2 regions of the Bradyrhizobium sp. CCGB20 genome follow, and region 1 is predicted to be linked to the other one. Evidence: predicted binding sites of a transcription regulator. Region 1 holds the regulator's gene; the other holds the start of a gene.
What was found. Region 1 encodes PhoB, which activates phosphate uptake and scavenging genes when phosphate is short. Its sites were predicted from a motif close to TGTCATNNANCTGTCAT; they were not measured.
Positions count from the first base shown of each region.

Region 1 (8,259 bases):
TATTCACGCCGCCGCCGCAAGGACATCGTGATCCGCGGGCTCTGCTTCGGCGCCGCCGCCTTTGGCGTCACCTGGCTCGCGCTGATCCTGGTCACGCTGCTCTACAACGGCCTTGCGGGTTTGAACCTCGAGATCTTCGTTGCGGACACTCCGCCTCCGGGTTCGACTGAAGGCGGCTTGCGCAACGCGATCGTCGGCTCGCTGATCATGACCGTGCTCGGTGTCGGCATCGGTGCGCCGCTCGGCTTGTTCGCCGGTACCTATCTCGCCGAGTACGGCCGCAACGACAAGCTGACCTCGGTGATCCGTTTCATCAACGACATCCTGCTTTCGGCGCCCTCGATCATCATCGGCCTGTTCATCTACGGTGCGGTGGTGGTGCCGATGCGCGGCTTCTCGGCGATCGCCGGCAGCCTTGCGCTCGCCGTCATCGTCATTCCGGTGGTGCTGCGCACGACCGAGGACATGCTGCTGCTGGTGCCGAACGCGCTGCGCGAGGCGGCGTCCGCGCTCGGCCTGCCGCGCTCGCTGGTGATCAAGCGCATCGCTTATCGTGCCGCCCGCTCCGGCCTCATCACCGGCGTGATGCTGGCTACCGCCCGCGTCGCCGGCGAGACCGCGCCGCTGCTCTTCACCGCGCTGTCGAACCAGTTCTTCAGCCTCGGCCTGAACAAGACGATGGCGAACCTGCCGGTTACCATCAACAACTTCGTGCAGAGCCCCTACGCCTACTGGAAGCAGCTCGCCTGGAGCGGCGCCTTGCTGATCACGTTGACCGTGCTTGCCCTGAACATTGGCGCGCGCCTCCTTAGCGCCGAGAGGACTGCAAAATGAGCGAAATGTCTGTTTCCGTCAGTACGCCCGCCGTTCAGCACGGCTCGCAGCCGCTGCCCGAGGCGCCCGCCAAGGTGACGGTTCGCAACCTCAACTTCTACTATGGTGAGCACCACGCGCTGAAGAACATTAACCTGGCGCTCGGCACCAACCGCGTCACGGCGTTCATCGGCCCGTCGGGTTGCGGCAAGTCGACCCTGCTGCGCATCTTCAACCGGATGTACGACCTCTATCCGGGCCAGCGCGTCACCGGCCAGCTCATGCTCGACCAGACCAACATCCTCGACCCCAAGCTCGACCTCAACCTGCTGCGCGCCCGCGTCGGCATGGTGTTCCAGAAGCCGACGCCGTTCCCGATGACGATCTACGAGAACATCGCGTTCGGCATCCGTCTCTACGAGAAGATCTCGAAGTCCGAGATGGACGACCGCGTCGAGAAGGCGCTGCGTGGCGGCGCGCTGTGGAACGAGGTCAAGGACAAGCTCAACGCCTCCGGCCTGTCGCTCTCCGGCGGCCAGCAGCAGCGCCTCTGCATCGCCCGCACGGTCGCGGTGCGGCCCGAGGTCATCCTGTTCGACGAGCCCTGCTCGGCGCTCGACCCGATCTCGACCGCCAAGGTCGAGGAGCTGATCCAGGAGCTGTCCGAGAACTACACGATCGCGATCGTCACCCACAACATGCAGCAGGCGGCGCGCGTCTCCGACAAGACCGCCTTCATGTATCTCGGCGAGCTGATCGAGTTCGACGACACCAGCAAGATCTTCACGTCGCCGACCGACCGGCGCACGCAGGATTACATCACCGGCCGGTTCGGCTGAGGAGACGGGACATGGGTTCTGAACATACCGCAAAGGCCTTCGATACCGACCTCCAGGAACTCACCCGCCTGGTCGCGGAGATGGGCGGGATCGCCGAGCGCATGATCGTCGATTCCGTCGACGCGCTGATCCGCCGCGACGTCGCGCTCGGTCAACGCGTCGTCGCCATCGATGCCGATCTCGACGCACTCCAGAAGAAGATCGAGGAGCGCGCCGTGCTCACCATCGCGCGCCGCCAGCCGATGGCTGTCGATTTGCGCGAGATCGTCGGTGCCATGCGCGTCGCGACCGATCTCGAGCGCATCGGCGACCTCGCCAAGAACATGGGCAAGCGCGTCGCGGCGCTGGAGACCGATTTCCATCCGCTCAAGCTGTTCCGCGGCCTCGAGCACATGACCGACCTCGTGCAGCAGCAGGTCAAGTCGGTGCTGGACGCCTATGCCGCGCACGACCTGCCGGCGGCGATGGCGGTGTGGAAGGGCGACGAGGAAGTCGACGCCATCTGCACATCGCTGTTCCGCGAACTCCTCACCTACATGATGGAGGATCCGCGCAACATCTCGTTCTGCATCCATTTGATGTTCTGCGCCAAGAACATCGAGCGCATCGGCGACCACGCCACCAACATCGCCGAGACCGTGTTCTACATGATCGAGGGACAGGCGATCACCGACAAGCGGCCGAAGGGCGACATGACGACCTTCGCCACGACGGTTCCGAATACTTAAGGAGCGACGACCCGATGGGCGCACGCATTATGGTGGTTGAGGACGAGGAAGCTCTCACCGAGCTGCTTCGCTACAATCTCGAAGGCGACGGCTATGACGTCGAGACGGTGATGCGCGGCGACGACGCCGACACCCGTCTCAAGGAGCACATCCCCGATTTGATCGTGCTCGACTGGATGCTGCCGGGACTGTCCGGCATCGAGCTGTGCCGGCGGCTTCGTACCCGCCCGGAGACCAAGCAGCTCCCGATCATCATGCTCACCGCGCGCGGCGAGGAGAGCGAGCGGGTGCGCGGACTTGCGACCGGCGCCGACGACTACATCGTCAAGCCGTTCTCGGTGCCCGAGCTGCTGGCGCGCGTGAAGGGCCTGCTGCGGCGCGCAAGCCCGGAGCGGCTCGCAACCGTGCTCGCCTATGGCGACATCGAACTCGACCGCGACAAGCGCCGCGTGGCGCGCTCGGGCCGGCCGATCGATCTTGGTCCGACCGAATATCGCCTGCTGGAGTTCTTCCTGGAGCATCCGGGCCGGGTGTTCTCGCGCGAGCAACTGCTCGACAGCGTCTGGGGCCGCGACATCTATATCGACGAGCGTACCGTGGACGTACATATCGGCCGCTTGCGCAAGCTGCTCAATCTCGGCCGCGAGCAGGACCCGATCCGCACCGTCCGCGGCGCCGGCTACGCGCTCGATGATCGCTTTGCGAAGGCAGAGCAGGCGTAGGGTTTGCGGCGTGACGTTGGCAGACTGATCCAGCGGGCTGCCGCCGCATTCTCCGGTGTCGTCCCTGCGAAAGCAGGGACCCATAACCACAAAGAGTGGTTTGGCGAAGACTCGGAGTGACCATCCCGCGGGATAAGTGCGCCTTGGGATTATGGGTCCCTGCTTTCGCAGGGACGACATCCGATTTGTTGAACCGTCTTAGCGCGACCACTGGCCGCGCGCTGATGACCTCAGCGTGGACCCGGCTTCGCCGGCGCGCGCCGGCGATCCGCTGCGGGCTGATACGCCACGCGCGAGTGCTGGGCGCAGTAGGGCAGGCCGGAGAGCGCCTTGCCGCCGCAGAAGAAGAAATCCGGGCTCGAGGGATCGCCGACCGGCCAGTGGCAGGTCGCCTCGTTCAGCTCCAGCAGCGACAGCCGCTGGCTCATCGGCACCACGTTGTCGTAGGTGACCGGTTCGGCCTCGACCTCGACCTCGAAGGCCTGCGCCAGCGCGGTGTTGCCGCGCGCGATCGGCCGGGTCACCCGCATCATGTGCTGCGCGGGACGCGCCTTGCGCGGCCGGGGCGCTGCGGACGAGGGGCTCTTTGCGCGGCCGGACAGGCCGAGCCGGTGCACCTTGCCGATCACCGCGTTGCGGGTCACGTTGCCGAGCTCAGCGGCGATCTGGCTGGCCGAAAGTCCGGCCTCCCAGAGCTTTTTCAGCTGCTCGACGCGATCATCTGACCAGGTCAAAACCGTCATTGCACCCTTTCCTCCGCCGGCGCCTGCCATCCTGGGGCCGCACAGCGAATGCCTAAGCTTCGAAAAACCCGTGCCGTCAGAATCCCTTAAGGCTCGCCGGGCGCGCCAGATGCGCCCGAACGCTTACGCCGGTACATGAGGACTTAGAGGATCAGAACTGCTGCACGAGATGTCGTATCTGACAAGCCAAACGCTACAATATGGCGTGACTCACGCGCAAGAGTCCGCCGACTCGCTTCCACATGTTCCGTCGCGAAAATACGCAAAATCACCACCGCAAGACTACGGATTCAGCATTTCGCGAGGCTTTCCAGGCGGCATTGACACCCGTTTCACCAGGCATAAGATGGTCCTGCGTGCCGCCCTTAAAAGGCGGCACGTTTCGTTTTCCGGGCCGGTCAATGGTGCGTTGCGCAATGCACGCTCACACCGTCCGCAACAATCAAGTGATCGTCATGACTAACAGCGCAGCGCCGCATTTGCTCCCCGTTTTCGCCAGGTCCGACCTCGGTTTCGAGCGCGGCGAAGGCTGCTGGCTGATCGCGACCAACGGCGAGCGTTATCTCGATTTCACCTCGGGCGTGGCGGTGAATGCGCTCGGCCACGCGCATCCTGCGTTGGTCAAGGCGTTGCAGGAGCAGGCCGCCAAGCTCTGGCACATGTCGAACCTGTTCCAGAGCCCGGATGGCGAGAAGCTTGCGGCGCGTCTGTGCAACGAAAGCTTCGCGGACTTCGTGTTCTTCTGCAATTCCGGCGCTGAAGCGCTGGAGGGTGTGATCAAGCTGGTCCGCCATCATCACTTCTCCAAGGGGCATCCGGAACGTTATCGCATCATCACCTTCGAGGGCGCCTTCCACGGCCGCACGCTGGCAACGCTGGCTGCGACGGGGTCTGCAAAATATCTCGAAGGTTTTGGTCCGCCGATGGACGGTTTCGACCAGATCCCGCACGGTGACATCGAGGCCGTGAAGAAGGCGATTGGTCCGCAGACCGCCGGCATCCTGATCGAGCCGATCCAGGGCGAGGGCGGCGTGCGTTCGGCGACCCCCTCCTTCCTCAAGGCGCTGCGCCAGCTCTGCGACGAGAAGGGCCTGCTGCTCGCGTTCGACGAGGTGCAGACCGGCATGGGCCGCACCGGCGATCTCTTTGCGCACAGGCGCACCGGCGTCACGCCTGACGTCATGTCGCTGGCGAAGGCGCTCGGCGGCGGCTTCCCGATCGGCGCGGTGCTGGCGACTGCGGATGCGGCTTCCGGCATGGGGCCCGGCTCGCACGGCTCAACCTTCGGCGGCAACCCGCTGGCGATCTCGGCTGCGAACGCCGTGCTCGACGTCATGCTCAAGCCCGGCTTCTTCGATCACGTGCAGAAGATGTCGCTGCTGCTCAAGCAGAAGCTCGCCTCCGTGATCGACCGTCATCCCGACGTCGTCAGCGAAGTGCGCGGCGAAGGCCTCCTGATCGGCATCAAGGCCGTGGTGCCCTCCGGCGATCTCGTCGCGGCGCTGCGCGACCAGAAACTGCTCACGGTCGGTGCCGGCGACAATGTCGTGCGTTTCCTGCCGCCCCTGATCGTCAGCGAAGCCGAGATCGAGGACAGCGTCGGGCGGCTCGAACGCGCCTGCACTGCGCTTGCGGGCACCAAGCGGGCGGCAAGCTGATGAGTAACTCCCCCAAGCACTTCCTCGATATCAACGAGCTGCCGCTGTCGGAGCTCAAGCGCATGCTCGCCGCATCCTCCGCGATGAAGGCGAAGCAGAAGGCGCAGCAGCCCGTGAAGCCGCTCGAAGGCAAGACGCTGGCGATGATCTTCGAGCGCCCCTCGACCCGCACGCGCGTGTCGTTCGACGTCGCGATGCGCCAGCTCGGCGGCGAGCCCATCATGCTCACCGGCGCCGAGATGCAGCTGGGCCGCGGCGAGACCATTGCCGACACCGCGCGCGTGCTGTCGCGCTATGTCGACGCCATCATGATCCGCATCCTCAATCACGAGGCCTTGCTGGAGCTTGCGGCAAACGCCACCGTGCCGGTCATCAACGGCCTGACGCGCCGTTCGCACCCTTGCCAGGTGATGGCCGACCTCATGACCTATGAGGAACATCGCGGCCCGATCGAGGGCCGGACGGTGGCCTGGACCGGCGACGACAACAATGTGCTGGCGTCCTGGGCCCATGCGGCCGAGCGCTTCAAGTTCAAGCTCAACGTCGCAACGCCGCCCGAGCTCGCACCGAAGAAGGTGATGCGCGACTTCATCAAGGCGACCGGGGCGTCGATCGTGCTCGGCACCGATCCCGAGGCCGCCGTGCATGGCGCCGACTGCGTCGTCACCGACACCTGGGTGTCGATGGGCGACAAGGAAGGCGAGCACCGTCACAACGTGCTCAAGCCCTATCAGGTCAATGCCAAGCTGATGTCGCTGGCCAAGCCCGATGCGCTGTTCATGCACTGCCTGCCCGCCCATCGCGGTGAGGAGGTCACCGACGAGGTGATCGACGGCCCGCAATCGGTCGTGTTCGACGAGGCCGAAAACCGCCTGCACGCACAGAAGGGCATTCTGGCCTGGTGTTTCGACGCGGTGAAGTAGGTTCGTCGGAGGCCGGCTGCCGACCTCACATAGAGCTGTCGTCCCTGCGAACGCAGGGACCCATACCGCGGAAGCTCTCTTGTGGCAGGCTGGCCGAGGCTAACAGTCTTCGCCAAACTGTAGCCTGTGGTTATGGATCCCGGATCGGCGCTCCGCTTCGCTACGCTTGTCCGGAACGACACTGAATTTGAGGCGGCCTGGTACGGTTCAACCTGCATCGGAACACACCACCCAGCGGCCCCTTCCATTTCCCGCCCTCCGACCCCAGATAGAGCGCCATGGTTTCCCAATCCCCTGACATGAATACCGGGCTCGAAGGCCCGGTTCGCGCACCATCAGCGGTTCCCATCGATGACGCTGTGCTGCCCTACGAGGTCGACGCGCTGGACGTGCGCGGGCGCCTGGTGCGGCTCGGTCCCGCGCTCGACGAGATCCTGACCAAGCACGATTACCCTGCGCCGGTCGGCAAGCTGCTCGGCGAGGCCATCGTGCTGACGACGCTGCTCGGCTCGGCGCTGAAATTCGAGGGCCGCTTCATCCTCCAGGCCCAGACCGACGGTCCGGTGTCGTTCCTGGTCGTCGATTACATGGCGCCGGATCGTCTGCGCGCCTATGCGCGCTACGACGCCGAGCGCCTCGGCGAGACAAAGGATTCCGGCACGCTGCTCGGTAACGGTCATCTCGCCATGACCATCGACCAGGGTCCCGACATGAGCCGCTACCAGGGTCTGGTCGCGCTCGATGGCGGCAGCCTGGAAGATGCCGCCCACGAATATTTCCTGCGCTCCGAGCAGATCCCGACGCGCGTGCGTCTCGCTGTCGGCGAGGAGTGGCGTTCGAGCGACGGCGGCAAGCATCGCTGGCGCGCCGGCGGCATGCTGATGCAGTTCCTGCCGAAGGCGCCTGAGCGCGCGCGGCAGGCCGATTTGCATCACGGCGATGCGCCCGAAGGCGTCGAGGCGCATGCTGTCGCCGAGGACGACGCCTGGGTCGAGGCGCGTTCGCTGATCGAGACCGTCGAGGACGTCGAGCTGATCGACCCCGAGCTCTCCGGCGAGCGACTGCTGTTCCGTCTGTTCCACGAGCGTGGCGTGCGCGTGTTCAATCCGCTGGTCCTGAAAGCGCAGTGCTCCTGCTCGCGCGATGCGGTCGCGTCGATGCTGAAGAGTTTTTCGCCCGACGACCGCGCCGCGATGGTCAAGGACGACAAGGTCGTCGTGACCTGCGAGTTCTGCTCGTCGGTGTACCAGTTCACGCCGGATGAAGCCGGCGTGGAAGGCGCGTAACAGCCGCGGTGCCGTAGCCCGGGTGAGCGCAGCGATACCCGGGATCCCACTCGCAAAGATCCCGGATTTCGCTACGCTCATCCGGGCTACGAGACCGTGCATTGACGGGCAGCACATCCTCCGTCATTGCGAGCGCAGCGAAGCAATCCAGAGTCTTTCCGCGGTGGCAGTCCGGATTGCTTCGCTGCGCTCGCAAGACGAGGTTGGGGAAGCTGCTCGCCAAGAACTCGGACATCGTAGGGTGGGCAAAGCGATGCGTGCCCACCAGCCCGCGCTAGTTCAACACCCGCTTGTTGTCCGGGCTATCCAGCGAGAACGTCGGCACGTCGATCTCGAAGCGTTCGCCGCTTTCGCTGACCATCAGGTAGCGGCCGGTCATGAAGCCCGAGGCGGTCGCGAGCGGCACGCCGGAGGTGTATTCGAAGCGCTCCCCGGGAGCCAGGGTCGGCTGCTCGCCGACCACGCCCTCGCCCCTGACCTCCTGCTGGCGGCCGGTGGCGTCGGTGATGATCCAGTGCCGCGTCTTCAGCTGCACGGTTTCGTCGCC
Region 1 covers NZ_JANADN010000001.1:8,927,965-8,936,223, reverse strand. The annotation lists gene pstA (phosphate ABC transporter permease PstA) at 1-834, shown strand, start outside; gene pstB (phosphate ABC transporter ATP-binding protein PstB) at 831-1,652, shown strand; gene phoU (phosphate signaling complex protein PhoU) at 1,664-2,380, shown strand; gene phoB (phosphate regulon transcriptional regulator PhoB) at 2,395-3,102, shown strand; gene NLM15_RS42135 (GcrA family cell cycle regulator) at 3,333-3,845, opposite strand; gene NLM15_RS42130 (aspartate aminotransferase family protein) at 4,301-5,503, shown strand; gene argF (ornithine carbamoyltransferase) at 5,503-6,426, shown strand; gene NLM15_RS42120 (Hsp33 family molecular chaperone) at 6,705-7,712, shown strand; gene apaG (Co2+/Mg2+ efflux protein ApaG) at 7,987-8,259, opposite strand, start outside.

Region 2 (8,259 bases), 8.5 Mb from region 1:
ATCTGGCCGACGACCAAGGAGATCAACGCCTTCATGAAGAAGTTCGTGACCGCGTCGATCTTCAAGAAGAAGTATGCCGACGTGTTCAAGGGCGACACCAACTGGCGCAAGATCAAGACGGTCGAGAGCGAGACCTATCGCTGGAACATGTCTTCGACCTATGTGCAGAACCCGCCCTATTTCGACGGCATGAAGAAGGAGCCGGAGCCGGTCACCGACATCGTCGAGGCGCGCATCCTCGCCATGTTCGGCGACAAGATCACCACCGACCACATCTCGCCGGCCGGTTCGATCAAGCTCACCTCGCCCGCCGGAAAATATCTCAGCGAGCACCAGGTGCGTCCCGCCGACTTCAACCAGTACGGCACGCGTCGCGGCAATCATGAAGTCATGATGCGCGGCACCTTCGCCAACATCCGCATCAAGAACTTCATGCTGAAGGGCGCCGACGGCAACATTCCCGAGGGCGGTCTCACCAAGCACTGGCCCGACGGCGAGCAGATGTCGATCTACGACGCCGCGATGAAGTACCAGCAGGAGCAGGTGCCGCTCGTGGTGTTCGCCGGCGCCGAATACGGCAACGGCTCCTCGCGCGACTGGGCGGCGAAGGGCACGCGTCTGCTCGGCGTGCGCGCCGTGATCTGCCAGAGCTTCGAGCGCATCCACCGCTCCAACCTGGTCGGCATGGGCGTGCTGCCGCTGACCTTCGAGGAAGGCACCTCATGGTCGTCGCTCGGCCTGAAGGGCGACGAGAAGGTCACGCTGCGCGGCCTCGTCGGCGACCTGAAGCCGCGTCAGAAGCTGACCGCGGAGATCGTCTCGGGTGACGGCTCGTTGCAGCGCGTTTCGCTGCTTTGCCGCATCGATACGCTGGACGAGCTCGACTACTACCGGAACGGCGGCATCCTGCACTACGTGCTGCGCAAGCTCGCGGCCTAAGCGCGAATTTGTGAACGGTGGCTCACCGCGACGTGAGTAGAAGGTTAAACGAAGGCGGCCTATCAAAAGGCCGCCTTCGCGCGTTTGCGGCATGCTTCTGTGGGCCCGCCCGGCGGAAAACCTCCCCTTGGACGGTTGCCTGGACGGATGAATATGCTGCGCCCCGTAAGACTACGGTGACCATCAGGCGATAAGATTTCCCTTCACGAGCAATGGTGTGCGGCGTTCGACATGACAACAATGACGGCTTCTCATCTGGTTTCGCGCTGGTCCGGTGCCCTCTGGTCGGGAGCACTTGGGATCTGCGCAATCGTCGCCGTCATCCGCCCCGCCGAGGCTGATCCCCGCGCCGTGGTCGAGCTTTTCACCTCGCAGGGCTGCTCCTCCTGCCCGCCCGCCGACAAGGTCATCGGCGATCTCTCCAACGACCCGTCGATCATCGCGCTGAGCATGCCGATCGACTATTGGGACTATCTCGGCTGGAAGGACACGCTTGCGGATTCGCGCTTCTCGGCGCGGCAGCGCGCCTATTCGCGCATGCGCGGCGACCGCGAGGTCTATACGCCGCAAGTCGTGGTCAACGGTTCCACGCATGTCATCGGCAGCGATCGCGCCGGCATCGAGAGCGCGATCGGCAAGACCGACAAGGGCATGGGCGTGATGAGCGTGCCGGTGACGATGTCGCTTGCGGGCAAGCACATCAATGTCTCGGTGGCGGAGAGCAAGGAGCCGGCGGTCTCGCACGGCGAGGTCTGGATCTGCTCGATCACGAAATCGGTGCCGATCGAGATCAGCCGTGGCGAAAATCGCGGACAGCAGCTCACCTATCACAACGTCGTGCGCAATCTACTCAAGGTCGGCGACTGGAACGGACGTCCGGAAAGCTGGACGGTACCGCTGGAAAATCTCACGCGCGACGGCGTCGACGGCGCTGTGGTCTATGTCCAGGACGGCAACCGTGAAAAGCCGGGCGCGATGCTCGGCGCGGCGTACACGTCGCTGCACTGATTCGATTCTCTCTCTGACGTCGCGCTCAGTTTCGCTCCTCATGGTGAGGAGCGCGCCCTTGCGCGCGTCTCGAACCATGCAGGCCCGGCTCGTGCAACTCGGCCTCGATCCTTCGAGACGCCGCGCATGCGCGGCTCCTCAGGATGAGGGGAGAGAGTGTCTACGCTGATCGAAGAGAACGTCGGTCGTGCCGGAAACATCCCGACACAAACAAAAAAGGACCAACTTGCGTTGGCCCTCCTTGTCGCGCGTACAGACCCGATCCTGACGGCCCCGGGGGGCTGGGGGCTGAGGAATCCGGAACCGAAAGGACCGGGTCAACGCACACAAGTCTTTTCGCAATGCAGGGCGGCAGGCGCTTGGCGGAAAAGAGGCGATACTATGATTCCTTCTAACGATCCCGTGACGGTTCGTCGCGACAGAGTTCCACTCCTGCGTGTGCTCCGATTCGCACCCGATTCAATGAGTTGAGTAAGGGAGCCCCTTGCGGTGCGGAACGGTTGGCGCAATCATGCAACTGTCATGATCCGCGGTTCCGGGGACGGTCTTCGCGGACGCGATCATGCTGATGCGACAGGAGCCGCTCCATGGGTGTGATGTCGGAGGATGCCGATCCGAGCGGACAGCGCGCAGTGGCGCACCCCGCCGCTGCGAACGCCCAGCCGAACCGGGTGACGTTCAACCGGCTCGAACTGCACCGCATCCTCAATCTCTACGGCCGCATGGTCGCCGACGGCGAGTGGCGCGATTATGCCATCGACTTCCTGAAGGACCGCGCCGTGTTCTCGGTGTTCCGCCGCGCCTCGGAGGTGCCGATCTATCGCATCGAGAAAGACCCGCGCCTCGCGCGCAAGCAGGGCATGTACAGCGTGATCTCCGCGACCGGCCTGATCCTGCGCCGCGGCCACGAGCTCGAGCGCGTGCTGCTGGTGATCGATCGGAAGCTGGCGGTGGTATAGCCGCCGTCCGTAGCCCGGATGAGCGAAGCGACATCCGGGTCTTAGCTTGCAGCGTTCCCAGGTATCGCTGCGCTCACCCGGGCTACGAGACCGCCCCTACTTCCCCGGCACCGTGCTCGCGCCCTCGCCGAGGTCGCGCTGCATCATCACCGTGTCCAGCCAGCGGCCGAATTTCAGGCCGACACTGGGATGCGTGCCGATCATCTTGAAGCCGCCGCGCGTGTGCACGCCGATCGAGCCGGCATTGGCGGAATCGCCGATCACCGCGATCATCTGGCGGAAGCCGCGCGCCTCGCATTCCGTGATCAGGCGGTCCAGCAGCAACGAGCCGATGCCGCGGCGGTGGAAGCTGGGGTCGAGATAGATCGAGTTCTCGACCGTGAAGCGGTAGGCCGGCCGCGGCCGGTAGGCGCCGGCATAGGCATAGCCGGCCACGCGACCGTCGAGGATGGCGACGAAATAGGGATAGCCGCCATCGACCAGCGCGCGGTAGCGGCGCGTCATTTCAGTGAGGTCGGGCGGCTCCAGCTCGAACGTCGCGGTGCCCTCGCGGACGGCCTGCTGGTAGATGGCGGTGATGGCGGGAAGGTCGGCCTCGGTTGTAGGCCTGATATCAGGTGCGGACATGAGGGAAGACTAGAGCCTTCCCGCGGCCGCTGGAAGGCCCACCGGCGCCTCCACCCCCGTCATTGCGAGCGCAGCGAAGCAATCCAGAGATGCATCCGCGGTGGGACTCCGGATTGCTTCGTCGCAAGGGCTCCTCGCAATGACGGCGCGCGTGGGACGAGCCCCCGCCCAAACAAAAACCCCGGCCTCCCGGCCGGGGTTTGCGTCCGTTCCCTCAGGTCCAGCGCTTAGTCGCGCTGGCCGAGGAGCTGCAGGAGCAGCGTGAACAGGTTGATGAAGTTCAGGTACAGCGACAGGGCGCCGGTGATGGCCGCACGCTCTGCGATTTCACCGCCGGCCGAAGCGTAGCCGTAGATGTAGTCGTTCTTCAGCCGCTGGGTGTCCCAGGCGGTGAGGCCCGCGAACACCAGCACGCCGACCACCGACACGATGAACTGGAGCAGCGAGCTGCCCAGGAACAGGTTCACCAGGCTGGCGATGATGATGCCGATCAGGCCCATGAACAGGAACGAGCTCATCCCGCTCAGGTCACGCTTGGTGCTGTAGCCGTACAGGCTCAGTGCACCGAACGTGGCGGCCGTGATGAAGAACACGCGCACGATCGAGGTGTGCGTGAACACCAGGAAGATCGACGACAGCGAGATGCCCATCAGCGCCGCGAACACCCAGAACAGGATCTGTGCGGTCGAGGGGGCGAGACGGTTGATGCCCGCCGAGATCACGAACACCATTGCGAGCGGCGCGAGCATGAACAGCCACTTCAGGGGGCTGACGAACATCGCGTAGCCGAACGGCGTCAGGAACAGCTTGCCGACGCGGACCGCTTCCGGGGTCGGAACGTCGGTCACGGCGGCCATATAGACGCCAAGCGCGGCAAGGCCGGTGATGGCCAGGCCGATGCTCATGTAATTGTAGATGCGCAGCATGTAGGCGCGCAGGCCGGCATCGACCGTCGCGGCGTCAACACGCCCGGCGGCCCTGCCGAAAGGAGAAGCGTAGTTACGGTCTAGGTCCGACATGGTCGAATTCCCGTTGGTTGGCCCGGTCCGGCATGAGGGTCGCCATGCCGCCGGTTCGTCAAATTCTATCTCGGATACCGGTGTGCGCCGACATTAAATTTGGCTCACAATCGGGGGTCCGAACCCATTGGATATGTGGGAAACTAACACATTCGCTGCAACCGTCCACGCGCGGCTGAATGTCGCCCTCGCCCGCAATCCTGACGAGCAGGCGTGGTTAATCGCTGGAATCGTGCAATTCCGACATTGCGCGGCTACCCGCTACCATTTGTCACAAATTCCGCAACACCGTGGCGGGCTTTTTGTTCAAAGCCAGCAGCGTCCCGGCGAGCCCGAGTCCGACCGTGACGACCAGGGCAGCCGCGACCACGCCGGCCGCGCTGCCGGCCTGCCAGACGAACGTCAGCGTCATCAGCCGCGTCACGATCATCCAGGCCGCGATGCTGCCGGCGATCACGCCGAACACCGCGGTGGCGAGGCCGATCAGCAGGTATTCGAGGGCATAGGCGCCGAGCAGCCGCAGCCGGGTCGCGCCCAGCGTCTTGAGGATCACGGCATCGTAGACCCGGTGGCGGTGGCCGGCGGCGAGCGCCCCGCCCAGCACCAGGATCGCCGAGATCAGGGTGATCGCGCTGGCGCCGCGGATCGCCAGCGCCAGATTGGTCACGACCGAGCCGACCGTCTCCATCACCTCGCGCACGCGCACGCTCGTCACCATCGGATAGGTGTCGGCGACTTGCCTGATGATCTTGCCGTCGCCGGCCGCATCGCCGCCGGCCTCGGTCAGCGTCGCGATATGGGTGTGCGGCGCGCCCTTGAAGGCGTTCGGCGAGAACACGAGAACGAAATTGATGCCCATCCCCTGCCAGTCGATGGTGCGCAGATTGCCGATTTTGGCGGGGATGTCGCGGCCGAGCACGTTGACCACGACCTCGTCGCCGAGCTTGAGGGCGAGCCCGTCGGCGATCTTCTTCTCCATCGAGACCAGCGGCGGGCCGGAATAGTCGGCCTTCCACCATTCGCCTTCGACCACCTTGGAGCCCTTCGGCAGCTCCGCGGTATAGGTCAGGCCGCGGTCGCTTTGCAGCACCCACTCCGAATCGGTGGTGGGCTTGAGCTCCTCGGCGCGCACGCCGCGCGCACCGACGATGCGCCCGCGCAGCATCGGCACGTCCTCGACTGTCGCGCCCGGCGCGATCTGGCGCAGATAGCCGTCGAACTGCTCGGCCTGCGTGCTCGGGATGTCGATGAAGAAGAACGACGGCGCGCGGTCCGGCAATGCCGCGAGGAATTGTCGGCGCAGATTGCCATCGATCTGGGTGATGGTGACGAGCACCGCGAGCCCGAGCCCGAGCGACAGCACGACGGAGGGCGTCAGCGCGCCCGGCCGGTGGATGTTGGCGATCGCAAGCCGCAGCATCGGCAGGCGCGTGCGCGGCAGCCGCCGCGCGATTCCCATCAGCAGGGCGGCAATGCCGCGCAGCAGGGCGAACACCACGACGGAGGAAGCCACAAACACCGCGGCGATGCGCTTGTCGAAAGAAAGTCCGATCACGACCGCGATCAGCAGCGCCACCACGACGGCCATGAACACGAGATAGCCCAGGCGCGGCCGGTGCCATTCCGAGCTGACGGTGTCGCGGAACAGTGCCGCCACCGGCACGTCGTGCACCCGCCCGAGCGGCCACAGACCGAAGGCCAGCGCGGTCAGCAAGCCATAGACGAAGGACAGCGCCAGCTCGTCGGCGTGCACGGCCGGCACCACCGGCAGCGGCAGCAGTTTGCCGAACAGGCCGACGATGGCGAAGGGCATGGCGGCGCCGAGCGCCAGCCCGATCACCGAGCCGATTCCGGCCAGCAGGAGGACCTGCGCCAGGTAGATGCCGAACACGTCGCGCCCGGTGGCGCCGACGGCCTTGAAGGCTGCGATGACCTCGAGCTTGCGGTCGATGTGGCTCTTGACGGCATTGGCAACGCCGACGCCGCCGACCAGCAGCGCGGCGAGGCCGACCAGCGTCAGGAATTGCGTGAAGCGGCTGATGTTGCGTTCGAGCTGCGGCGAGGCATTGGAGCGGCTGCGGACCTCCCAGCCGGCCTGCGGCGCCGCGTTGCGCGCATCCGCGATGAAGGCCTCCGTGGCGCGCTCGCTGTTGCCGGTATCAGGCAGCTTCACCCGGTAGACCCAGCGCACCAGGCTGCCGGGCTGGATCAGTCCGGTGGCGCGCAGGCCCGCCTCGCTGATCAGGAAGCGCGGCCCGAAGCCGATGCCGCCGGCGAGCTTGTCGGGCTCGGCTTCGACGGTGCTGCGGATCTGGAACGTTGCGCTTCCGATGGTGACGCGGTCGCCGGTCTTCAGCGACAGCCGCGCCAGCAACGTCGGATCGGCGGCGGCACCGAACGCGCCGTCGCGCATCGCGAGCAGGTCGGACATCGCTAGCTGTGGCGCCAGCGTCAGCTGGCCCAGCATCGGATAGGTGTCGTCGACCGCCTTCATCTCGACCAGCGCGAGCTTGCCCTCGGCCGAGCGGGCCATGCCGCGCAAGGTGGCGGCCGTCGAGACGGTGCCGCGCGAGCGCAGGAAGGAGACCTCCTCGGGCTTCGCCTCGCGCTGGAACAGCACGAAGGAGACGTCGCCCCCGAGCAGCGTGCGGCCCTCGCGGGCGAGACCGTCGGAGAGGCTCGCCGAGACCGAGCCGACGCCGGCGATGGCCATCACGCCAAGCGCGATGCAGGCGATGAAGACATAGAAGCCGCGCAGGCCTCCGCGCAATTCGCGCAGCGCGTAGCGCAGCGACAGCGCGACGGCGTTGGGCCTCGCGAACGGTTCAGCCGCGACGCTCATGCCGGCGCGGACTGGGTGTCGATGCGCCCGGAGCGCAGGCGGATCACGCGATCGCAGCGATGCGCGAGCGAGGAATCGTGCGTCACCAGCACCAGCGTCATGCCGCGCTCGGCATGCTTGCCGAACAGCAGATCGACGATCTGTTTTCCCGTGGCCTCGTCGAGGTTGCCGGTCGGCTCGTCCGCGACGAGGATCGCGGGATCGGGCGCCAGCGCGCGGGCCAGTGCGACGCGCTGCTGCTCGCCGCCCGACAGCTGGGTCGGATAATGATGCAGGCGGTCGCCGAGCCCGACCGATTGCAGCTCCTGCGCCGCGCGTCTTGCAGCGTCCGGGTTGCCCGCGAGCTCGAGCGGCACGGCGACGTTCTCCAGCGCCGTCATGGTCGGGATCAAATGGAAGGACTGGAAGACGATGCCGACCTGGCGGCCGCGGAAGCGGGCCAGCGCGTCCTCGTCGAGGGCATTGAAAGGCGTGCCATTCACCACCACCTCTCCGCTATCAGGACGCTCCAACCCCGCCATCACCATCAGCAGCGTGGATTTGCCCGAGCCTGACGGGCCGATCAGGCCGATCGTCTCGCTACGGCCGACCCGCAGGCTGATATCCTTGAGGATGTGAACGCGTGCCGCGCCCGTACCCAATGAAAGATTGACGTTGGAGATGGCGATGGTGTCCGGCACGGTGCCGGCGAGCGAAGAGGTTTCGATGCGAGTGTCCATGGTCCGGTCATATGGCAACTCCGCACACGCGGTCGAGAGGCGTTACGGATTCTTCATGCACATAGCCGTGTTGATGCTCGCTTTGATGACGGTCGTGAACCCGGCTTGGGCGGAAGCGACGAAACCGGTCAAGCTCGTCGTTCTCG
Region 2 covers NZ_JANADN010000001.1:446,604-454,862, forward strand. The annotation lists gene acnA (aconitate hydratase AcnA) at 1-939, shown strand, start outside; gene NLM15_RS02100 (thioredoxin family protein) at 1,171-1,947, shown strand; gene NLM15_RS02105 (DUF2794 domain-containing protein) at 2,535-2,906, shown strand; gene NLM15_RS02110 (GNAT family N-acetyltransferase) at 3,003-3,533, opposite strand; gene NLM15_RS02115 (Bax inhibitor-1/YccA family protein) at 3,761-4,552, opposite strand; gene NLM15_RS02120 (ABC transporter permease) at 4,824-7,394, opposite strand; gene NLM15_RS02125 (ABC transporter ATP-binding protein) at 7,391-8,113, opposite strand; gene NLM15_RS02130 (arylesterase) at 8,169-8,259, shown strand, end outside.
Region 2: a site for PhoB is predicted at 2,455-2,471, ahead of NLM15_RS02105 (DUF2794 domain-containing protein). Genes of this name have one in related genera too.